One region of the Mesorhizobium sp. P2_B5 genome, then DNA from elsewhere that is predicted to be linked to it. Evidence: predicted binding sites of a transcription regulator. Region 1 holds the regulator's gene; each other region holds the start of a gene.

The links. Region 1 encodes HrcA, which represses chaperone genes, less so after heat shock. Its sites were predicted from a motif close to GTTAGCACTCNCNNNNNGNGAGTGCTAAC; they were not measured.
Region 2: AC1D1N_RS19985 (co-chaperone GroES) is a predicted target of HrcA. The motif match lies at 3,592-3,620, and genes of this name have one in related genera.
Region 3: groES (co-chaperone GroES) is a predicted target of HrcA. The motif match lies at 5,752-5,780, and genes of this name have one in related genera.

What each region holds. Positions count from the first base shown of each region.
Region 1 covers NZ_JBFUDJ010000001.1:810,956-818,664, forward strand. Annotated here, with positions in the region: gene hemW (radical SAM family heme chaperone HemW) at 1-866, opposite strand, end outside; gene rdgB (RdgB/HAM1 family non-canonical purine NTP pyrophosphatase) at 866-1,513, opposite strand; gene AC1D1N_RS04140 (VOC family protein) at 1,513-1,923, opposite strand; gene rph (ribonuclease PH) at 2,114-2,830, opposite strand; gene hrcA (heat-inducible transcriptional repressor HrcA) at 3,084-4,169, shown strand; gene AC1D1N_RS04155 (hypothetical protein) at 4,206-4,409, shown strand; gene AC1D1N_RS04160 (PQQ-dependent sugar dehydrogenase) at 4,515-5,864, shown strand; gene AC1D1N_RS04165 (hypothetical protein) at 5,843-6,775, opposite strand; gene AC1D1N_RS04170 (LysE family translocator) at 6,998-7,615, shown strand.
Region 2 covers NZ_JBFUDJ010000006.1:4,421-12,129, reverse strand. Annotated here, with positions in the region: gene AC1D1N_RS20030 (ATP-binding protein) at 1-103, opposite strand, end outside; gene AC1D1N_RS20025 (response regulator transcription factor) at 87-752, opposite strand; gene AC1D1N_RS20020 (hypothetical protein) at 838-1,098, opposite strand; gene AC1D1N_RS20015 (ester cyclase) at 1,380-1,766, shown strand; gene AC1D1N_RS20010 (DUF3168 domain-containing protein) at 1,777-2,181, opposite strand; gene AC1D1N_RS20005 (hypothetical protein) at 2,460-2,675, shown strand; gene AC1D1N_RS20000 (hypothetical protein) at 2,683-2,874, shown strand; gene AC1D1N_RS19995 (DUF1488 family protein) at 2,898-3,164, opposite strand; gene AC1D1N_RS19990 (hypothetical protein) at 3,161-3,424, opposite strand; gene AC1D1N_RS19985 (co-chaperone GroES) at 3,673-3,987, shown strand; gene groL (chaperonin GroEL) at 4,048-5,676, shown strand; gene AC1D1N_RS19975 (hypothetical protein) at 5,807-5,971, shown strand; gene AC1D1N_RS19970 (SPW repeat protein) at 6,282-6,641, shown strand; gene AC1D1N_RS19965 (trimethylamine methyltransferase family protein) at 6,819-7,709, opposite strand, start outside.
Region 3 covers NZ_JBFUDJ010000011.1:98,491-106,199, forward strand. Annotated here, with positions in the region: gene AC1D1N_RS26650 (GyrI-like domain-containing protein) at 61-894, shown strand; gene AC1D1N_RS26655 (bifunctional helix-turn-helix transcriptional regulator/GNAT family N-acetyltransferase) at 899-1,834, opposite strand; gene AC1D1N_RS26660 (MFS transporter) at 1,937-3,124, opposite strand; gene AC1D1N_RS26665 (TetR/AcrR family transcriptional regulator) at 3,284-3,910, shown strand; gene AC1D1N_RS26670 (hypothetical protein) at 3,925-4,692, opposite strand; gene AC1D1N_RS26675 (class I SAM-dependent methyltransferase) at 4,860-5,657, shown strand; gene groES (co-chaperone GroES) at 5,842-6,138, shown strand; gene groL (chaperonin GroEL) at 6,202-7,709, shown strand, end outside.

The DNA.
Region 1 (7,709 bases):
CGCTCGGCGATGGTGACGGTGCGGTGGCCGTTCTCGATGAAACGGCCATGCGCGCCCGGCCCGACGCCGACATATTCGCCATAGCGCCAGTAGGTCAGATTGTGCCGGCTTTCGGCGCCTGGCCGGGCGTGGTTGGAAATCTCGTAAGCCGGCAAACCATGCGCTGCGCTCACCTCTTGCGTCAGCGCGTAGAGATCGGCTGCCCGATCATTGTCGGGAATGGTGAATTTGTGCGCCGCATGCAGCGCGTGGAACGGCGTGCCTTCCTCGATGGTCAGCTGGTAGAGCGACAGATGATCGGCGGCGTGGCCGATCGCCTGTTCGAGCTCCGCTTGCCATGCGTCCAGCGTCTGGCCGGGACGGGCATAGATCAGGTCGAAGGAAAGCCGCGGAAAAATCTCACGCGCCAGCCCGATGGCATGCAGTGCTTCCTCGACATTGTGCAGCCGGCCGAGAAAACGCAAATCCTTGTCGTTCAGCGCCTGCACGCCGAGCGACACCCGGTTGACGCCGGCGGCGCGGTAGCCGCGAAAACGCTCAGCCTCGACCGAGGACGGATTGGCTTCCAGCGTCACCTCAATGCCATCGGGCACGGTCCAGTTCTTGGCCACGGCGTCGAGCACCGCCGCCACCGTCTGCGGCTGCATCAGCGACGGCGTGCCGCCGCCGAGAAAGATGCTGGTCACTTCGCGCGGCCCGGTGCGCCCGCGCATCGTCGCGAGCTCGGTCTCGAAGGCGCGGGCAAAGCGCTGCTGGTCGACCGGCTGGTGGCGGACATGGCTGTTGAAGTCGCAATACGGGCATTTGGCCGCGCAGAACGGCCAATGGATGTAGACGCCGAAGCCCGGGCTGCGGTCCAGCGGCATCAGGCTGAGCCTAACCTGGCGCGGGCGAATTTCTGGAAGGCGCGGGCGCGGTGCGACAGCGCCGTTGGCTGGCCGGGCTTCCAGCCATGCTTCTCCTCGGCGCTCATCTCGCCGAACGTCTTGTCGAAACCGTCGGGTAGAAACACCGGGTCGTAGCCGAAGCCGAGCTCGCCGCGCGGCGGCCACACCAGCGTTCCCTCGGCCTCGCCTCGATAATATTCGGCTTCGCCATCTGGGAAGGCGAGGCAGATGACGGCGACAAAGCGGCCTGTTCGTTGCTTGGGCTCGGCCGCGCCGACCTCCTGCAAGGCCACTTCGGTGCGCTGCATGGCCATGCCGAAATCGCGGGTGCCTCCCGGGGTTTCGGCCCAGTTGGCGGTGTATACGCCGGGTGCGCCGTCGAGCGCGTCGACGCAGAGGCCCGAATCGTCCGACAGCGCCGGCAGGCCAGTGGCTTCAGCCGCGGCAAAGGCCTTGATATAGGCGTTTTCCTCGAAAGTGGTGCCGGTCTCGTCCGGCTCCGGCAGGCCGTAGTCCTTGGCCGACTTCGCCTCGAAGCCGAACGGACCCATCAAATCGGCGAATTCGCGCAGCTTGCCTGCATTGTGGCTGGCGACGACGATCTTCTTTCCATCGAGAGAATGCATCAAAGGCCCCAGATCCGTGGCTCGGCGAATTCGATCGAATTGCCCGAGGGGTCGCGTATGTAGATCGAACGCCCGCCTTGCGGCCATTCGAATTCGCTTTCGATGGCGATGTTTTTCGCCTCAAGTTGCGCCTTCCAGCGCCCGAGTTCATCCGCGCTTGCCGCAAAGCAGAGATGGCCCTCGCCGACCGTGCCGTGCGGCGGCACTTTCAGCCGCGCATCCGGTGCCGGCGGGATTTTGGTCGCCTCGGCGTTGAAGATCAGCAAAACGCCGGCGCCGCAGCGGAAGAAGAGATGGCGGCCGTCGACTTTGCCGAGGAGGTCGAGGCCGAGGATGTCGCGGTAGAACGCTTCGGCGGCGGCGAGATCGGTGACGTAGAGAGCGGATTCCAAAACAGCAGAAGGAGTCACGAGGCACCCCCCTCTGCCCTGCCGGGCATCTCCCCCGCAAGGGGGGAGATTGGCAGTTCCGCTGGCAGCGTCTCAACGTTGATGGTTGGCAAAAACGGTAGCGACCTCTGATCTCCCCCCTTGCGGGGGAGATGGCCGGCAGGCCAGAGGGGGGTGTGAAGGATCGCCGACGTCATCGCAGTAAATTCAATCAGGCCACAGCCATCTGCTGCAAACTCACCAACCTTTGGATGCCCTTCTTGGCCAGACCCATCAGCTCCGCGAACTGCCCTTCGGAGAAAGGCTCGCCCTCGGCGGTGCCCTGGATCTCGACGATGCCACCCTTGCCGGTCATGACGAAATTGGCGTCGGTGCCGGCCGACGAATCCTCGATATAGTCGAGATCGATGACCGGCTGGCCGTCATGGATGCCGCAGGAAATCGCCGCGACATGGTCTTTCAGCACTTTGGCAACGCTGGCCATCTGCCGTGCTTCCATCCAGCGCAGGCAATCGTAGAGCGCCACCCAGCCGCCGGTGATCGAGGCCGTGCGGGTGCCGCCATCGGCCTGGATGACGTCGCAGTCGACGGTGATCTGCTGTTCGCCAAGCGCCTGCAGGTCCACGACCGCGCGCAGCGAACGGCCGATCAGCCGCTGGATCTCCAGCGTGCGGCCGCCTTGTTTGCCGGCAGAAGCTTCACGGCGCATGCGTTCGCCGGTCGAGCGCGGCAGCATGCCGTATTCAGCCGTCACCCAGCCCTTGCCGGAATTGCGCATCCAGCCCGGCACCTTTTCCTCCAGGCTCGCCGTGCACAGAACATGCGTGTCGCCGAATTTCACCAGGCACGAGCCTTCGGCGTGTTTGGACACGCCGCGCTCGAAGGAGATGGCGCGCATTTCGTCGGCTTGGCGTTTGGAGGGGCGCATCGAGGCCTCTTTCTGTTCTTTTTGCGGTTGCGTGGGCGGCTTGTAGACGCATGCAGCCCATGGCGCAAAGGAAAATGGCCGCAAACGCGGCGCCGTGACCGCATACGGCATTGGGCGATCGCAAGAGCGACGCCGCTGGCCGCAAACGCGGCAGCGGGCGATCTGGAACAGACGCCGCTGACCGCAAGTGCGGCAGCGGGTTGCGCAGGGGCGAAGGAAGTCTATATCCTTTAGCCGGAGGTTTTTGGCCCGAATGACCAAGGCAGTCACCGAACCCAGTCTGCTGGCACCCGCGCTGCAGTCGCTCGACATGCGCTCGCGCGACATTTTCCGGCGCATCGTTGATTCCTACCTCAAGGATGGTGAGCCTGTGGGATCGCGCAGCCTGTCGCGCATCCTGCCGTCGTCGCTGTCGCCGGCCACCATCCGCAATGTGATGAGCGATCTCGAACATCTCGGCCTGATCTATGCCCCGCACATCTCGGCCGGGCGGCTGCCGACGCAGACCGGCCTGCGCTTCTTTGTCGATGCCTTCATGGAACTCGGCGATCTTTCCGACGAGGAACGCCGCGTCATCGAGGCGCAGGTGCGCGCCTCCGGCTCGGGCGCGACGCTGGAACACATGCTGACCGAGGCCAGCCAGATGCTGTCGGGCATGTCGCGCGGCGCCGGCCTGGTGCTGGCCACCAAGAACGAGGTGGCGCTGAAGCACATCGAGTTCATCCAGCTTGAGCCGACCAAGGCGCTGGCCGTGATGGTGTCGCAGAACGGCGATGTCGAGAACCGTGTCGTCGACCTGCCGGCCGGCATCACCGTCTCGCAGCTGCACGAAGCCTCCAACTTCCTAAACGCCCATATCAGGGGCCGCACGCTCGCCGAGGCGCGCATCGAGATCGCTCGTATCAAGGACGAGACCAGGGCCGCCCTCGACACGCTGTCGCAGGATCTCGTCGAAAAAGGCCTGGCAGTGTGGGCGGGCGCCGACAGCGGCCTGCCGGCGCGTCTCATCGTGCGCGGCCGCGCCAATCTGCTCGAAAACGTCACCGCCCAGGCAGACATCGAATTGCTCAGGCACCTGTTCGAGGACCTGGAGACGCAGGACGGACTGATCCAGCTGCTCGACCTCGCCGAGGACGGCCCCGGCGTGCGCATCTTCATCGGCTCGGAAAACAAGCTGTTTTCGCTCTCCGGCTCGTCGCTGGTGGTGGCGCCCTACCGCGACAAGGACGCCCGGGTCGTCGGCGCGCTCGGCGTCATCGGCCCTACCAGGCTGAATTATGCCCGCATCGTGCCCATGGTCGACTACACTGCCCAATTGATTACCCGGATGTTGAGATAAGTCCGAAGCCGGGATCACCGCAAAGGAGGGCGCAGAATGGCGCTTGAATCGTTCAAGGCCCAGATCAGTCTGCTGCTCGAGGAAATGGTCAACCAGCCCGAGGACGAGCACGAAATCCAGGAGCAGCTGCGCGAAAAACTTCGCGAAATGCGCGCCATGGGCCTGCCGCTGCCGGACGATCTCGTCGCGCTTGAAAAGCGGCTCGACGATGATCTCGACGTCGAGGAAGAAGACAGCTGACGGGTTTCGCTTGAATCTGCGCGCGCACGCTTCTCTTTTGTGGCGCTCGCGCGATATCTCTTCTTTGCATGACGCCCCGACCTGCGTGAATTCGAGGAGGACAGCATGATCCGGATTGCCGGCTTCGCGAGCCTTGCCCTGCTTGTGGCCACCAGTGCCTTCGCTCAGCAAGCCGATCAACCGCTACTGACCGGCAAGGACGCTTTCGGCGACTGGAAGGCGGACAAACCGGGCGTGCGCCGGCTGATCAAGCCGCAGGACCTGCAGGCGCCCTTTGTCACCGAATCCGCATCCAATGGCCCCGGCGTGGCGGAGAGGCCCGAAGGCGCCAATCCAGTTGTGTTGCCGGGTTTTACAGCGGAGCTTATCGCCTCCGGTATCGCCAACCCGCGCGTCGTTCGCGTTGCTCCGAATGGCGACCTGTTTGTTGCCAACAGCAACTACGACGAGATACGCGTTTATCGTCTCGGAAAGGGTAGCGCAAAACCCGTCCAGAAAGCGATCTTTGCCAGCAACCTGAGCCGACCCTACGGCATTGCCTTCTATCCGCCGGGCGACAAGCCGCAGTGGGTTTATGTCGCCAACACCGATAGCGTGGTGCGCTTCGCCTATCGCGACGGCGATCTGAAAGCCTCCGGTGAGCCGGAGACGATTGTCTCCGGCATTCCCTCGGGCGGCCACTGGACTCGCGACATCGCCTTCTCGCCCGACAGCAAGACGCTTTATGTCTCGGTCGGCTCCGAATCGAATATCGCCGAGGGCATGGGGAAGGAACCGCGCGGCGGCCTCGACGCCTGGATCAAATCCATGCCTTCAGGTGCTGCCTGGGGCGAGGAGGACGGCCGCGCCGATGTGCTGGCCTTCGACCCCGATGGCAAGAATGGCCGCATCGTTGCCACTGGCCTGCGCAATTGTTCTGGTATGACCGTTCAACCGGCGACCGGTGCGCTGTGGTGCGTCGTCAACGAGCGGGACTCGCTCGGCGACAACATTCCGTTCGAATTCGCAACCACAGTAAAGGACGGCGCCTTCTACGGTTGGCCTTGGTACTATATCGGCAGCAATGAGGATCCGCGCCGCAAGGGTGAGCGCCCAGACCTTGCCGGTAAGGCAACCATCCCCGACGTGCTGATGCAGGCGCATTCGGCGCCGCTCAACATCGTCTTCTATGACGGCGGCAATTTTCCGGCCGAGTATAGGGGCGATGCCTTCGTTGCCCTGCACGGGTCCTGGAACCGCGGCGTACGCACGGGCTACAAGGTGGTGCGACTGAAGTTCAAGGATGGCAAGCCGACCGGCGAGTATGAGGATTTCATCACCGGCTTCGTCATTTCCAATGACTCCGTCTGGGGCCGGCCTGTCGGCGTCGCGGTGGCCAAAGACGGCGCGCTCATCCTCACCGAGGATGCCAACGGCACCATCTGGCGCATCACTCATGTCGACGGGCCTTCCTGAGTCCATTGGTTTGGCAAAGAGCTGCCCCAGTGCACGTCCCGATGTATCGCCTTGGGATAGGTATGGATCACCTCGGCCGATGAGACGCGGTCGTCGAAACCGGTATCCCTGAGATTGAAGAGGCCGACCGAGCCGAAGGACTTCTTCGCCCCTTGCGCGAAGCGGCTGTCGCTGAAATCGTGTTCGTAGAGCGTCACCGTGACGTGACCGTCATTGAGCTTCGGCACGTAAACACTGCTGATCGTGTCGTTGGCGACGCCCAGCTGGTTGACGTTGAAGCGATAGACGTCCTGCACCATGCGCCGGGCCGCATTGCCGTTGATCATCCAGTATTCGCGGCGCGATGCGCGGTTCTGGTCGTCAAGCTTGAGCGCTGCCTTGCGGCCAAGCCCGAGCCAGTGCTCGAACACCATCACATTGGCGCCCCAGGGGTAGGGATAATTGGACTTGTCGACGATGCGCCGCACGCCGGTGTCGGGGATCTCATTGGTGTCGACATAGTCCAGCCATTGCAGCTGGAACGACGCTTCTACGTTGAGGTCGCTGTTGCGCGGATCGGAAGCAACGATGAGCCAGTCGGAAACCGGCGGATATTTGGTGTCGAGGTCGATGTAGAATTCGCCCTTGGCAGTGTCATCGGGGTCTGGGGAGTCGCGCTCTAACGCGACCAGCCGCACCTTGAAGCGGTTGTTGACGACCAGCGGATAGATCATCGGATGAACGGGGTGAGCGCCGGGGTTCCGGCTGTCGGTAAAGTACCCAGGCGCTGAGACGATATCGCTCGCGCCCTTGTCGAACAGGCTGAAGGCCTGCCGCCCCTCGAACCACAGATACCATTCCAGCTCGTGCCCGCGCGCCTCGGAATAGGGCTTCCATTGCAGAAGCTGGATGTGAAGTCGTTTCGCTAGCATGGGCAGCTCCTGTCGGTGTAGCCGCGCAAGAGCGCAGCTATTAGGGATTGCAAAGTGCGGTGGGGCGGATGGGGGATAGCCGCTCTCCCACGGCGCGTAAGGGAACCATCTCTCGTTATCGGCCGTGCCCTGACGACCGTCCGACCTTGCTGGCGCAATCGAATCCGTTTTACCCCTGCCGACTTTCATGGCATCAGGGGCACTTCACGGGGTGCAACCGTCATGACCCTCACCGGCTTTCTCGCCTATAGCGCCGCACTCGGCATCGCCGCCGCCATTCCCGGCCCCGGCGTCACTGCGCTTGTGGCGCGGGCGCTCGGCTCCGGCTTCCGTTCGTCGCTGGCCATGTCCTTCGGCCTGATGCTCGGCGACCTCACTTATCTCACCGCTGTGGTGCTCGGCCTTGCCTTTGTCGCGCAGACTTTCGGCCTGGTGTTTCTCGCCATCAAATGGCTGGGCGTCGCCTATCTCGCTTTCCTCGGCTGGCGGTTCTGGACCGCAGGCATCACCCCCGAGACTGTCGAGGCCAGGAAAGGCAAGGGTGGCCTGATATCGAGCTTCCTTGCCGGCCTCACCGTCACGCTCGGCAATCCGAAGACGATGATCTTCTATCTCGCAATCACGCCGACCATCGTCGACCTGAAGACCATCACGCTCGCCGACTACGGCATTCTGGTCGCGCTCACCGTCATCGTGCTCTTCGTGGTGCTGGTGCCTTATCTGGCGCTGGCCGCCAAGGCGCGCTGGTTCCTGAAATCGCCGCGCGCGCTGAAGGCGCTGAACCGCACCGCAGCCGGCTTCATGGTTGGCGCCGCGGCAGCCATAGCGGCTCGCCAGTAGGTGCATCGATATTCAGGTGAGGCCGGCCTGCAAACGCCGGCTTGCTGCGCTTCCGGTGCTCACGTACCCAAAAGTACGCTCCGCTCCGGTTCTC
Region 2 (7,709 bases), on a different contig from region 1:
AAAAGCCGATGACGCGGAAAGCCAGCGAGCGCGGCCAGAGCCGTGCCGAAAAAGGCTTCCTTGCTGGTATGGGGAGCGGTTCCGCCTTACGCCTCCGGCTCACGCATGCGATAGCCCATGCCGCGCACGGTTTCGATCATATCGATGCCCATCTTCTTGCGCAGCCGGCCGACAAACACCTCGATGGTGTTGGAATCGCGGTCGAAATCCTGGTCGTAAAGATGCTCGACCAGTTCGGTGCGCGACACCACCTCGCCCATATGGTGCATCAGATAGGCAAGCAGGCGGAACTCGTGCGAGGTGAGCTTCAGCGGCTGGCCGTCGACATCGGCCTTGGAGGCCTTGGTGTCGAGGCGCAGCTGCCCGCAGGTCAGCTCGGACGAGGCATGGCCGGCGGCGCGCCGGATCAGCGCCCTCACCCGCGCCAGCACCTCCTCGATGTGGAACGGCTTGGTGACGTAGTCGTCGGCGCCGGCATCGATGCCCGACACCTTGTCGCTCCAGCGATCTCGCGCGGTCAGGATCAGCACCGGCATCTTGCGGCCGTTGCGGCGCCAGCGCTCGACGACGCTGATGCCGTCCATCTGCGGCAGGCCGATGTCGAGCACGACGGCATCGTAGGGCTCGGTGTCGCCGAGGAAATGTCCTTCCTCGCCGTCATAGGCGCGGTCGACGACATAGCCGGCATCGACCAGCGCGTCGGCCAGCTGCCGGTTGAGATCCTTGTCATCTTCGACAACGAGTACGCGCATGATCGATCCGGCCTGTTGATGTCTCAGATATAGGCCGATTCCGGCGGCCTGGGAAACGAGCCCTGTAAAGGGAAGATTGGGGGGGTCAGTTCGCCGGGACGACGATCTCGGAACGACGCGGACGCTGGCCGTCCTTGCCGGGCACCAGAACGACAATGACGCAGACCTCCTGGCCGCCACGCGTCGACTGCGAAGCCTTGGCCAGTGTGCCGCCATTCTGCTCGGCAACCTGCTGACCGATCGCGTAGCAATCGGCCGCGGCCGCCGGCGTCGCCTGCGACGCCAACACGCCGGCGATGCCAAGCGCCAGCGTCGCGGTTCTGAGATGGGAGCGAAGCGTTTTCATGGTCGGCGTTGTAACGCAACTGTGCTGAACGTGAAATGAACGGTGAACGGTTGAAAATCCATCCCCGCAATATCCCCTGCGCGCGAAACGAATGAATGCGATCATGCCGCCCAGTCCCCTCAGACCGGGAATGGGATTCATAGCCGGAAAACCGGCAGCTCGGCTATGGTTTTTGCGAACAGGTTCTCAAGTCGTAGATGGATTGGGGAAGAGGTCAAGGCGCGACCATCCTCAGGGGCGCCCTAATTAGCGTAGGAAACGCCAAACCATCGGAGTGGGCCATGACGGATAATGATCTTGCCGACCTCTACCGGGGCTACATCGCCTGCCTGAATGCCCAGGACTGGGCCAATCTCGGAAAGTTCGTCGGCAATGAAGTTCAGCACAATGGCGAAATGCTCGGCCTTTCAGGCTATCGCCGCATGCTCGAAGGCGATTTCGAGGCCATTCCCGATCTCGGTTTCAACATCGAACTGCTGGTCTGCCAACCACCGCGCGTGGCGGCGCGCCTGTATTTCGACTGTCATCCCAAGGGAATGCTGTTCGGCCTGCCGGTGAATGGCAAGCGCGTGTCGTTCGCCGAGAATGTTTTCTACGAATTCGGAGAGGGTCGCATCCGCGAGGTGTGGTCGGTCATCGACAAGGCCGAGATCCAGGCGCAGATTTAGGCTGCTTCTATCAATTTTGCTGCGTGATGGCGCGAATCCGCAGCAGCCCGTGATGGAGCGCTAGATCCTCGTCATAGCGCGCCTCGGCGAACTCCAGCGACAAGCGTGTCTGGTCGCGCGAGCCGGTGGCGAATGCAGCGCCGTCGAGGCGCGCCCGGATGCTGTCCATGATCAGACGCGTCTCGGCCTCGCCTTGCGCCTTCGACCAGACATGCAGCGTGATCAGCTGGTCGTCATCGTTGTCGGCGCCGGTGTCGAGATCGAAAGCGCTGGTCCGGCCATAGGTGACATAGGGGAAGGCGGCACTGTCGGCAGCCTGCTCGCGCAATCCGGCGCCGCCGAGCAGCGCCGTCAGCGAGGCGTCGCTCTTCAATCTCATGAACAAGGCTTGCAGCAAATCGCCGGGCGCCGTCATCCTCGTCTCCGTTCGCCTGTCGTGCCTAGAGCATGATGTCGTCCGAAAACCGCTTCACACTTTTCGGCATCATGCTCTGGAACAAACCTCATCCCGCACCAGTTTCGCGCGCAACCTAACTGCGTTGCACCGGTTTCGCCAGATAATGGCCGGCCCGCTGCAAGTTGCGAATCGGGCGGCATGGCCGTTTCAGGGACCGGTTTTTATTTGGCATGCAGGGAGTTTCAAGAAGGGTGTTATGAGGAGGCCTGTTTTCTCCGACAATTCGAGGTCATTTCATGCGAACGCCATCGCTGCTGCCGGCTTTTGGAAAGCTCGGCGTCAAGCCGCCGGTCGTGATTGCGGCAGCACCCACGCTGTCCAAGGGCATGAACAGCGCAGCTTTGCGCATGCGGAAGGTTCTTTCCGCGCACGGCGGCCTGATCCTGAAGCTGTCGGTGCTGGTCTGGACGATCCTGATCCTGGCGGCGGCATTTTTCATGTCACGGGCCTGACGCCGCGATGGCAAACCGCTACGCCTTGCGCATGGACCAGCCTGAGAGCTGGACTATCTTCGACATCTTCACCGGCCAGCCTGTCGAGCTCAAGCATCAGGTCATGGTCGGCATGACTGTGCGCGATGCGGAAGCGACGGCCGACCGCCTGAACAGCCGGGACGTCAAGCGGCGGGCAAAAGCCGACCGCAAATCCTGATCCAGGTCGATCGCAGCCGGGAGCTAACTGAAATCCGCGGCGGTGAGCACATATATGCTCTTGCGGGTGCGCGCATAGGCCTTGCTGGCGATGTCATGGATGGATCTGGACGCCGTATCGAAGGCTGCCAGATAGGTGGCTTCCGAGGTCGCCGTCCCCGACGGCGCCTTCGAGATTGCATCGGCAGCGACAGAGAAGGAAATCTGGAACATGCCGTCATGGCCGACAAAGCGGATGCGCTTGCCGGCCTCGTCATAGCTGCGGCTTGGATTGGGGAATGTCAGGCTCATGACTTGGCTCCCTTGGGTGCGGCGGCAGCCTTCTTGACTGTCGCCCGCTTCTTCTTCGGTGTCGGATTCAGGGCTTCCTCAACGCGGTCGGCCTCTTCCTTGGCCAGGCGCAATCCCCTGAGCCTTGCGGTCTTGATCTCCCTGGCTCTGGCCTCGGATACGTAATCGGAGGTTGCCTTGTTGCGCTCGGCCGTCTTCTTCTGCTTGTCCATGAAGCGGGCCTCAGCTTTTTCCATGATGCTCTGATTGCCGTCGGCCATCGCTTAAATCTCCCTTGTGCCTGAAACCGTTGAAATGAAACTTTCCATATAAATAGTCGCTTTGGCGCAGAAATTCAATTTTTTGAATTATTTAGACGGATCGCGATATCTGGAAATCCACAGGCCACATAATACTTTTTAATATTTTGAGTTGCCCGTGAATAATTTTTGGCACTCCTATCTATCGAGTGCCAACGCGCCTATAAGAGCGGTGTGGCCGCCTGTGCAGGCCCCAGAAAGAAGTTCTCATGAAGTTTCGGCCACTCCACGACCGCGTCGTCATCCGGCGCGCCGAAGGCGATACCAAATCCAAGGGCGGTATCATCATTCCCGACAATGCCAAGGAAAAGCCGCAGGAAGGCGAAGTCATCGCCGTCGGCCCCGGCGCACGCGACGAAAACGGCGCGCTTGTTCCGCTCGATGTCAAGGCAGGCGACTTGATCCTGTTCGGCAAATGGTCGGGCACCGAGGTCAAGATCGATGGCGAGGACCTTCTGATCATGAAGGAAGCCGACATCATGGGCGTTATCGAAAAGGCCGTCGAAGCCAAGAAGGCCGCCTGACTGAAGCGCCGCGCATCTGCGCGGTGACGGTCCACTCCAAATGCGAACTGGATGAAAAAAATGTCTGCCAAGGAAATCAAATTCTCCACCGACGCGCGCGACCGCATGCTGCGCGGCGTCGAGATCCTCACCAATGCGGTGAAGGTCACGCTTGGCCCCAAGGGCCGCAACGTCATCATCGACAAGGCCTATGGCGCGCCGCGCATCACCAAGGACGGAGTCACCGTCGCCAAGGAAATCGAGCTTGCCGACAAGTTCGAGAACATGGGCGCGCAGATGGTGCGCGAAGTGGCTTCGAAGACCAACGACCTCGCCGGTGACGGCACCACCACCGCCACGGTGCTGGCCGCCTCGATCCTGCGCGAAGGCGCCAAGCTCGTCGCCGCCGGCATGAACCCGATGGATCTCAAGCGCGGCATCGACCAGGCTGTCGCCGCCGTGGTCAAAGACATCAAGGCGAAGGCCAAGAAGGTCAAGTCGTCGGCCGAGATCGCCCAGGTCGGCACCATCGCCGCCAATGGCGACGCCACCGTCGGCGCCATGATCGCCAAGGCGATGGATAAGGTCGGCAATGACGGCGTCATCACCGTCGAGGAAGCCAAGACCGCCGACACCGAACTCGACGTCGTCGAAGGCATGCAATTCGACCGCGGCTATCTCTCGCCCTATTTCGTCACCAATGCCGACAAGATGCGCGTTGAATTGGAAGAGCCTTACGTCCTCATCCACGAGAAGAAGCTCGGCAATCTGCAGGCGATGCTGCCGATCCTCGAGGCGGTGGTGCAGAGCGGCCGGCCGCTGCTGATCATTTCGGAAGACGTGGAGGGCGAAGCGCTGGCGACGTTGGTCGTCAACAAACTGCGCGGCGGCCTCAAGGTCGCGGCCGTCAAGGCACCGGGCTTCGGGGACCGCCGCAAGGCGATGCTGGAAGACATCGCGGTGCTGACATCGGGCCAGATGATTTCCGAGGATCTCGGCATCAAGCTCGAAAACGTCACCATCGAGATGCTCGGTCGCGCAAAGCGGGTGCTGATCGAGAAGGACACCACCACGATCATCGACGGCGCCGGCACCAAGGCGACCATCCAGGCGCGCATCGCCCAGATCAAGGGGCAGATCGAAGAGACGACGTCCGACTACGACAAGGAGAAGCTGCAGGAGCGGCTGGCCAAGCTCGCCGGCGGCGTTGCCGTCATCCGCGTCGGCGGCGTCACCGAGTCGGAAGTGAAGGAAAAGAAGGACCGCATCGACGACGCACTGAACGCCACGCGCGCGGCAGTGGAAGAAGGCATCGTGCCTGGCGGCGGCGTGGCGCTTCTGCGCGCCAGGTCGGCTCTGGCCGGACTGACCGGCGCCAATGAAGACGTGACGGCGGGCATTTCGATCGTGCTGCGCGCGCTCGAAGCGCCGATCCGCCAGATCGCCGAGAATTCCGGTGTCGAAGGCTCGATCGTCGTCGGCAAGCTGTCCGACAGCAAGGATCACAATCAGGGCTTTGACGCCCAGAACGAGACCTATGTCGACATGATCAAGGCCGGCATCGTCGATCCGGCGAAAGTGGTGCGCACCGCACTGCAGGATGCCGGCTCGATCGCAGCGCTTCTGATCACCGCCGAAGCGATGATCACCGACGTCCCGGCCAAGGATGCAGCACCCGCGGGCGCCGGCGGCGGCATGGGCGGCTACTGACCACCCGCCTGAAAGGCCCGCCCGGGAAAGCCGGACGGGCGTAAACAGAACAGCGGCCGCCGGGGCATTTCCCCGGCGCGCCCAAGGATTTCCGTCAGTCAGCAGTCAGCAACGACAGGGAGATCGATAGATGATCAATTTCGCCCCGAAGCCAAATGCTGTGCCCGCGACCAAGCCGGCCGAGGAAAGCCGCTTCGATCGCATTCGCCGGCTTGCCGCCGACAAGCACAGGCAGACCGATGCCGGCACCATACGCCGCGAACCACCGAAGACCGGCGACAAGCGGCCCATGTGAGACGCGCGCTGCGTTCCCTCAAGAGGCCGGCACGCCCTACGTGTCGAGGATACCGGTGACCGGCTGCGCCAACACCCACGCCGGGGCGCCTGTCTCCTTCACCGTCGGGCGCAAGCCAGGCTGAAGCCCTCCAGGAGGCGAAGGAAAAGCTTATCGTCCAATCCAGCCTCCACTGCGCTATGAATTCGCAGTCATCGGCCGCCCTGGGGCAGGTCCTTGAAGGTCATTTGAAGCGTAATTATATCAACAACTAAGCGTGCGGTGCACGCGAAACGTAGTGCTTTGGTCAAGCTTCTCTATGGAGGTTGTCATGGCCAATAAACTCATGGAAGGAAAACGTGGCCAGGATCTGATTAATCTGATCCTTGCCGTTTGCCTGTTCGTCTCACCCTGGATAGTCGGCTTCGCTGCTGAAACCACTGCCGCTTACAACGCCTGGATTGTTGGCGTTGTGCTCGGTGCGCTGGCTTTCGCGACGCTTTCCGTATTCGCCGAGTGGGAAGAGTGGGTGAATCTTGTTCTCGGGCTCTGGCTGATCGTGTCGCCCTGGCTGCTTGGTTTTATGGCGAACGCAAACGCAATGGGAACCCATGTGGTTCTTGGCGTGCTGGTGGTTCTCGCATCGGCCTGGGCAGTCTGGGACGTTCATCACCCGCACGCGCATGCGTGATCGGTGACGACAAAGGAGGGGCCCGGCGCGTGAGCGGCGGGCTCCGCTGATCGCTGAGAGCGATACGCCGGCCCGTGAGCCGGGCCGCGTGCATCGCGTGCATATAGCGTGAAAAACAGGACCGCCCGGCCAATATCCCGGCGGCCCAGCAGATTACCATTGCCGGTTGCGTTCCTTTCACGAGACCGGTGCTGCCCCGCCCTGTTCGGTGCGCCGCGCTATGAATTCATCGAGAAAACCTGATGTAGCAGCCGCCGAAGCCGGCGGCTGGAAGTCGGCAAGCACCCGCTTCCAGATGCCGGTGGCGCGCTCGGTGGCCGACTTCGAACCGGACTGCGTCCAGTTGCCGAAATTCGACCAGTCGGCAACCAGCGGCTCGTAGAAGGCGGTGCGGTAGCGCGCCATGGTGTGGCCGGCGGAGAAGAAATGCCCGCCGGGCTGGACTTCGGCGATGGCCTCGAAGCCGATCGCGTCGTCGTCGCCAGGAGTTGCCGCGCAAAGCTCGGCAATCGACTGCACTGCCTCGATGTCGGTGATCAGCTTCTCGAAAGAGACACTCAGGCCACCCTCTAGCCAGCCTGCGGCGTGGATGCAGACGGTGGCGCCGGCAAGCACCGAACCCCAAAGGGCGAACTGCGACTCATGAGCTGCCTGCGCATCGGAAATGTTGGCGGCACTGCCGGCACCCGAACGCCAGGGAAGGCCGATGAAGCGCGCCAGTTGGCCGGCCCCAAGTGTCGCCTTGACGTGTTCGGGCGTGCCGAATGCCGGCGCGCCCGACTTCATGTCGACATTGGAGGAGAAGGAACCGTAAAGCACGGGTGCGCCCGGGCGCACGATCTGCGCCAGGGCCAGACCGGCGAGCGCCTCGGCATGCTGCAGCGTCAGCGCGCCGGCGACCGTGATCGGCGCCATGGCCCCGGCCAGGCAGAACGGCGTGATGACTAGGACCTGCCCGGCGCGGGCGAAGTCGATGATGCCTTGCGCCATCGGAATGTCGAGCTGGCGCGGTGAATTGGTGTTGATGATGGTGTAGCAATGGGCGCCAGCGCGAAATTCATCCTCTGA
Region 3 (7,709 bases), on a different contig from region 1:
GATCAAACTGGCAGCGAAGGAAGACGGCAAGATGATCAAGCCAAAGCGAGAAGGAGAGCCATGAACCCGACCGAGAAAGCGCTGTGGTTTGTCGAAAGCCATCTGCCGGAAGCGATCTCGCTCGACGATGTCGCGCGAAGCAGCGGGGTGTCGCGCTTTCATGTGACGCGCGCCTTTTGCGCAGCCACCGGACGTTCAGTGATGGGCTATATGCGTGCGCGCCGGCTGACCGAAGCGGCGCGCAAGCTGGCCTCCGGCGCGCCCGACATTCTCGCGGTCGCGCTCGATGCCGGCTACGCCTCGCATGAGGCCTTCACCCGTGCCTTCCGCGACCAGTTCGGCACCACGCCGGAACTGGTGCGCGCGCAGGGGAGCCTCAAAAATCTCGACCTCGTGGAGCCGATCCTGATGGACCAATCCTTCCTCGCCTCACTGCCGCCGCCGCGCTTCGAGGCCGGCCGGCCGTTCCTCATCGCCGGCCTCGGCGAGCGCTACAGCTGCGAATCCAGCGCCGCCATTCCGATGCAGTGGCAGCGCTTCGGTCCCTATATCGGCAACATTCCGGGCGAGACCGGCGATGTCGCCTATGGCGTCTGCGTCAACGGCGACGACGCCGGCAATTTCGACTATATCGCCGGCATCGAAGTGCTGGATTTCTCCGACCTGCCGAAAGAGCTTTCCCGCGTACGGGTGCCGGCACAGAAATACGCCGTCTTCACCCATGCCGAGCACATCTCGACAATCCGCCGCACCGTCAACACGATCTGGAACAAATGGCTGCCGGCCTCCGGGCACGAGATAGCGGACGGCCCCGAATTCGAGCGCTATGGGCCGGAGTTCGATCCGCGCAGCGGCAATGGCGGGCTGGAGATCTGGATCCCGGTTCGCGCGTGAGGCGCTAAAGCTCCAGGTTCCAGTTCTGGCCGACCAGATCCTTGCCGAAGGCGTGGTGACGTTCCTCATCCGCCAGCTTGAAGCCGGCATTTTCATAGATGTGACGGGCGGCGGTGAGGATGTCGTTGGTCCACAGGGTCAACGTCTTGTAGCCCTTGGCGCGGGCAAAGCCGATGCACTCTTCGACCAGCCGCTTGCCGATACCGAGGCCACGCGCCGAAGGCTCGACATAGAGCAGGCGCAGTTTTGCCACCTCGTCCGACTTGCGCACGACGAAGACCGAGCCGACCACCTCGCCTTGCCGCTCGGCGATCCAGCTGCGCTCCCATTTTGGATCGAAGGATTTTACGAAGGCACCTAGGATTTCGGCGACCAGCGCCTCATAGGTTTCGTCCCAGCCATAGTCCTGCGCGTAGATCTGCCCCTGGCGACGCACGATCCAGCCGATGTCGCCGACCTGCAGCGGCCGCAGCATATAGGGGACTTTGGGCTCCGGGCTCTCGCCCAGGAGCTGCTGCACCGTCTGCATGGCCTTGACCAGCCGGTCCTGTTCGGCAGCCGGAAGCCGCTCAAGCAAGGCCGCGACCTGGTCGTGCGAACCCCGGTTCAGCGGCGCGAAAGCCTGCCGCCCCGCCGGCGTCAGCGTGATCGACGATTGCCGCGCATCCGACGCCAGTGCCGTGCGCGAAATCAGCTGCAAGTGCTCGAACTTCTTCAGGAGTCGGCTGACATAGCCGGCGTCGAGGCCGAGATCGCGAATGAGATCAGTGGCCGTCAGGCCGTCGCGATGCGCCAGTTCGTAAAGCACCCGCGCTTCGGTCAACGAGAAGGCACTTTTCAGCAGGCCTTCGTCGAGCAGACCAATCTGGCGGGTGTAGAAGCGGTTGAAAGCCCGCACCGCGTCGATGCGTTCCTTGCCGGGTTGATGATGGATCGTCATGGTCAGCCTCCTGCCCCAGAACGATCGATCATTTATTTGACTTAGTCAAGTATCGTGACTGAACGCTCACGCCATCGTGTCTTCGGGAACGAATGGTTTCGGTCAGGCGATGGCGCGGCGGCGGCGCGCGACCAGTATGAACAGGCCGAGCATTACGACGCTGGCCGCGGCACTCGCGGCGGCGAATTCCGGTACCGGCCGAAAATCCTTGCCGTCGATCAGCAGCGATGCCGCGATCGGCCCGATGGCCAGACCGAAGAGTTGAGCAGCCGGCACCAGGAGCACGGCAGTGCGCGTCTCGTCGGCGGTGATCGCCAGCCGGATCTGATAGGGCACGATGAACAGAAGGATGAAGCCCATGACCAGCGCGGCGGCCCAGAATATCGCCAGGCTGGGGCTGCCGGCGAGCACGGCGGAACAGGCGACAGCGACCACGCCGATCGCCACTATGGCGAAGCGGTAGTCGATGCGCGCTTCGAAGACGGTCGCCGTCATCGCGCCCAGCACCTGGATCGCAAGGCTGGCGGAGACGATCAGGCCGACGGTGCGCCCGTCAATGCCGTATTGCGCGCCGAGCGGCTCGAGAAACGCCCAGACCGAGCCGAAGAACATGAAGTAGCAGAAGACGCACAGCAGAGCGGTGATCGAAGGCACAGTCAGCACATTGCCGAAATTCTCCTCCTTCGGCAGGTCGGCATAGTTGTCCGGGACGATGAAGGCGACCGCCAGCGAGGCGATGCAGACGACGGCAAGAACGATGAAGCCGCCCGCCGATCCGGCAGCCGGGATGACGTAAAGCGCCAGCAAAAGCGCCAGCGCGCATTGCGCCAGGGTCTGGATGGTGACGAAATAGCCGCCGATGCGCTCGGCCCGGCGCGATCGGGCGATCAGTTCGGTGGCGACCGCCACCAGGCCACCTTCGGCGAGACCGGCGACAGTGCGGGCGCCAATCAGCGAATTCGGGTTGACCGCATAGGCGGTTGCCCAGTTCGCCAGCGCCAGCAGGACCAGCAGGATCGCACTCTTCCAACGCATATTGCGGGCGGACAGCAGCATCGCGACAACGGCTGACCCAATGCCGATGGCGATCATCTCCGCCGTGGCGACCAGCGCGAGTTCGTCGCCGCTGACATGGCCCTCGGTGTAGAGCGCGCCGAGTAACACCGGCTGCAGGCCGAGGATGAGCAGGCCGACCGAACCGATCCACAGCGCCGAGGCCAGTTGCGCGGCGGTCGGATTGCCGACCAGCCAGTCGCCGTTTCCGGCATCGGCGTTACGAACAGAAGTCACGGGCGTCTCCCAAACGTCCTTGCCTGACGGCACAAAAACTGACAATCTGTCAGTATTTAGAAACTGATACTCGATCATATTCGTTTGTCAATCATTGGTGAGGCGCGGCATCAGCAAGGCTGGGGATCGAATGGTTTTGACGATCGAGAGGGTGGCGGCATGAACGAAGCAGTGAGAACGGCGACCGAACCGAGGCGCAGGCCGAAGCAGGAGCGCAGCCGCGAGCGCATCGACGCCATCCTGTCGACCACCATGCGGCTGATCGGCGAAAAGGGCATCGACGCCGTCACCATGAAGGAAGTCGGCGCGCTGGCCGGCGGGCCGATCGCCACCGTCTATCATTACTTCCCAAACAAGTCGGCGATCCTGGCGATGCTCTACGAGCGTTTCTCGGAAGTGAGCCGCGCCCGGCTTGCCGTGATCGTTGCCGACATTGGCGGACTGAGCGACGTCATCGCCGCCGCCGACCGACTACTCGACGATTACTATGAACGTGTCGCCGGTGACCCGGCCATCCAGGACCTGCAGAACGCCATCCAGGCCGACAAGGCGCTGCAAAATCTCGATATCGCCGAAACCCGGCGCCAGGCGGCGATGTTCTGCGATCATGTCGGTCCGTTTCTCGCGGCCGAACGGCGCGAAGAGTTCGGGCGCATGGTCTTCCTGATCTTCCAGCTTGCCGGAGGCGTCGTGCGCATGGCGCTGACCCAGGACGAAACGGAAAGCCGCCATACTATCGAGGACTACCGGTCGATCATCCATACGCAGCTGCGCCAGTTCCTTTAGGCGAGAAGCACTGCCTATCGCGCCCGGTGCATGAGGCCCTCGAAGCCGTCGGCCAGATGGGCGGCGCCGGCCGCAAACATTTTCACCAGGTTTTTGGGACGGCCCGGCGTCTTGTTGGCATCGAGCAGGATCGCCCTGCCCTCATGCATGACGAAATCGAATTTGCCGTAGTCGAAGCCGAGTTCTCGTCGCCGCTCGCGGATCTCGTCAGGAACAGGGACAGGCTCACGTCGGATCGTTTCAGATGCCTTGACGAGGCCGTTTGGTGACACGTAGCGGGTACAACGCTCGCTCTCTCCGCAAAACACCCAGAACCGCATAGCGAAGCCATCGGGTTCCCGTTCGGCAATGAACTTTTCCACGACCAGATCGTCGTCGCCGAAGACGCCGTCCGGGACGTCGCCAACAGACCCGTAGACCTCGTAGGGCTGCAGCCCCTGCACATCGGGAAAAGGTGGCTGCTTGCCCGCGCGTCTGGATCGCCGGTTGAGGAACGTCTCCGGAATGCCCTGATTGTTGAGATTGGTTTTGACGATGACCGGGCCTTGCCAGGCGTCGCCATACGTTAGCAACGCGCCGCTGACCCGTCGCTTGGAGATGTCGGCCGTTGCGAGATTGAGGCAGAATGGAAAACCCCGCGCATAGTCGAGATAATCCGCCGGTGTGACGGTTGCATCGACATGTAGAATTGCGATGTCGGCACTGTGCGTCATGGCCGGGCCTTGCTGGATCCGGACCGAATGGCCGCGCCTTTTCAGTTCTTCGAGAACATCGAAAAGCATATAGGGGCTCGACCTGCGCAGTAAGAGGTTGCGGCCGCTCTGGAACCGATCGTGCTCATGCGTTACGACGACAATTCGTGCCACAGACAGCCTTTTGATTTCCTGCAATTTTCTAATAGGCGACTGTGAACACCAAAAGCCAGACGTCTCGGACTCTGCAAGGCAGCATGAGAAATCATTGGGACAATTATCACCGTCACTGGAGGCTGCTGGACGCGCCGCTTCGGCCGACGCCGGAAACCGTTGGTATATTCGAGCGTGAAGTCAGCCTGGCAAATGCCGATGTCCTGCTCCTTGGGGTAACGCCGGAACTTGCCGTGCTTGGCAGATCGATGCTGGCGGTCGACCAGTCGGCGGCCATGATCTCGGGCGTATGGGCTGGCGACAATGCCTCGCGCAGCGCGATGGCTGGAAACTGGCTGGATCTGCCGGTTGCCGGGGCCAGCACCGAGGCAGTCATTGGCGACGGATGCCTGTCCGCCGTCGCCTCGAAGGCGGCGCGCAATCGCCTGCACGGCGAAATCGCCAGGGTCCTGAGACCCGGCGGGCGTGCCGCGATCCGCGTTTTCGCGGCTCCGGAAACGACCGAGGATCTGGCCAGCATTGAAGCCCAGGTGCTGGCCGGTGCGATCGAGAATTTCCATGCGCTCAAATGGCGGATCGCCATGGCGTGCACCACGGGCGGCCCGGATTTCGCGATCCAGGTGCGAATGATCCGCGACACATTCGACGGCCTGTTCCCCGACCGCGAGGCCCTTGCCGCGCGGACGGGATGGAGCATCGCCGCGATAAACACGATCGACGTCTATGCCGGCTCCGACGTAAGCTACAGCTTCGCGACGCTGGCCGTGCTGGTCGATGAGGCGAGTGCGTGGTTCGGCGAAGTGCGCGTCGTGTCGAGCGGCTCCTATCCGCTGGCGGAACGATGCCCTCTGCTGGTGCTTGGATCGCCGAGGCGTCGCTAGGCTTCCCGTCAGACCACGGTGGGCTCAAATTAGAGCAAATTGAGCCCACCGCTCGCCTTGACTCTCGAAAGCCACGCGCCTATTTCAGCGCCACGTTAGCACTCTCCCTTGGTGAGTGCTAACGCATGTCCGGCATCGCCGGATGGAGGAACTGTTCTCACCGTTCTCATTCGAGGAAGAAAAAATGGCAAAGTCGAAGTTCCGCCCGCTTCATGACCGCGTGGTCGTTCGCCGGGTCGAATCCGAATCCAAGACCGCCGGCGGGATCATCATCCCGGATACGGCAAAGGAAAAGCCGCAGGAAGGCGAGATCATCGCCGTCGGCTCCGGCGCTCGTGACGAAGCTGGCAAGTTGGTTCCCCTGGACGTCAAGGCTGGCGACCGCATCCTGTTCGGCAAGTGGTCGGGCACCGAAGTCAAGCTCAATGGCGAAGACCTTCTGATCATGAAGGAATCCGACATTATGGGCATCATCGGCTGATTATCGGCCTCACCGTCAACTGAATTTCGGGCTTGATCGCAAGCCCCTGCCAGGAGCTAAAACATGGCTGCTAAAGACGTAAAATTCTCCCGCGATGCCCGTGAGCGCATGCTGCGCGGCGTCAACATCCTCGCCGACGCGGTGAAGGTCACGCTCGGCCCCAAGGGCCGCAACGTCGTCATCGACAAGTCGTTCGGCGCACCGCGCATCACCAAGGACGGCGTCACCGTTGCCAAGGAAATCGAGCTTGAAGACAAGTTCGAGAACATGGGCGCGCAGATGGTCCGCGAAGTTGCTTCGAAGACCAACGACATCGCCGGCGACGGCACCACGACCGCGACCGTTCTGGCGCAGTCGATCGTCCAGGAAGGCCACAAGGCGGTTGCCGCCGGCATGAACCCGATGGACCTGAAGCGCGGCATCGATCTGGCCGTGACCGAAGTCGTCGCGGCTCTCGGCAAGGCTGCCAAGAAGATCAAGACCTCCGAGGAAGTTGCCCAGGTCGGCACGATCTCGGCCAATGGCGACGAGTCGGTCGGCGCCATGATCGCCGAAGCGATGCAGAAGGTCGGCAACGAAGGCGTCATCACGGTTGAAGAAGCCAAGACCGCCGAGACCGAGCTGGAAGTCGTCGAAGGCATGCAGTTCGACCGCGGCTATCTCTCGCCCTACTTCGTCACCAACGCCGACAAGATGGTTGCCGAGCTCGAGGACGTCTACATCCTGCTGCACGAGAAGAAGCTCTCCAACCTCCAGGCCATGCTGCCGGTTCTCGAAGCCGTCGTGCAGACCTCCAAGCCGCTGCTCATCATCTCGGAAGACGTCGAAGGCGAGGCTCTGGCCACGCTGGTCGTCAACAAGCTGCGCGGTGGCCTGAAGATCGCCGCCGTCAAGGCACCGGGCTTCGGTGATCGCCGCAAGGCCATGCTGGAAGACATCGCCATCCTCACCGGTGGCCAGGTCATCTCGGAAGACCTCGGCATCAAGCTCGAGAACGTCGGCCTCAACATGCTCGGCCGCGCCAAGAAGGTGTCGATCTCCAAGGAGAACACCACCATCGTTGACGGCGCCGGCAAGAAGGCCGAGATCCAGGGCCGCGTTGCCCAGATCAAGCAGCAGATCGAAGAGACCACGTCGGACTACGACAAGGAGAAGCTGCAGGAACGTCTCGCGAAGCTTGCGGGCGGCGTTGCGGTGATCCGCGTCGGCGGCGCGACGGAAGTCGAAGTCAAGGAAAAGAAGGACCGCGTCGATGACGCCCTCAACGCGACCCGCGCGGCCGTGGAAGAAGGCATCGTTGCTGGTGGTGGCGTCGCCCTGCTGCGCGCTTCGGCCAACATCAAGGCTGCCGGCGCCAATGCCGACCAGGCTGCCGGCATCAACATCGTTCGTCGTGCGCTGCAGGCTCCGGCCCGCCAGATCGCCTCGAACGCCGGTGCGGAAGCTTCGATCGTTGCCGGCAAGATCCTGGACAACAAGGGCGCGACCTACGGCTACAACGCCCAGACCGGCGAGTATGGCGACATGATCGCCATGGGCATCGTCGACCCGGTCAAGGTCGTTCGCACGGC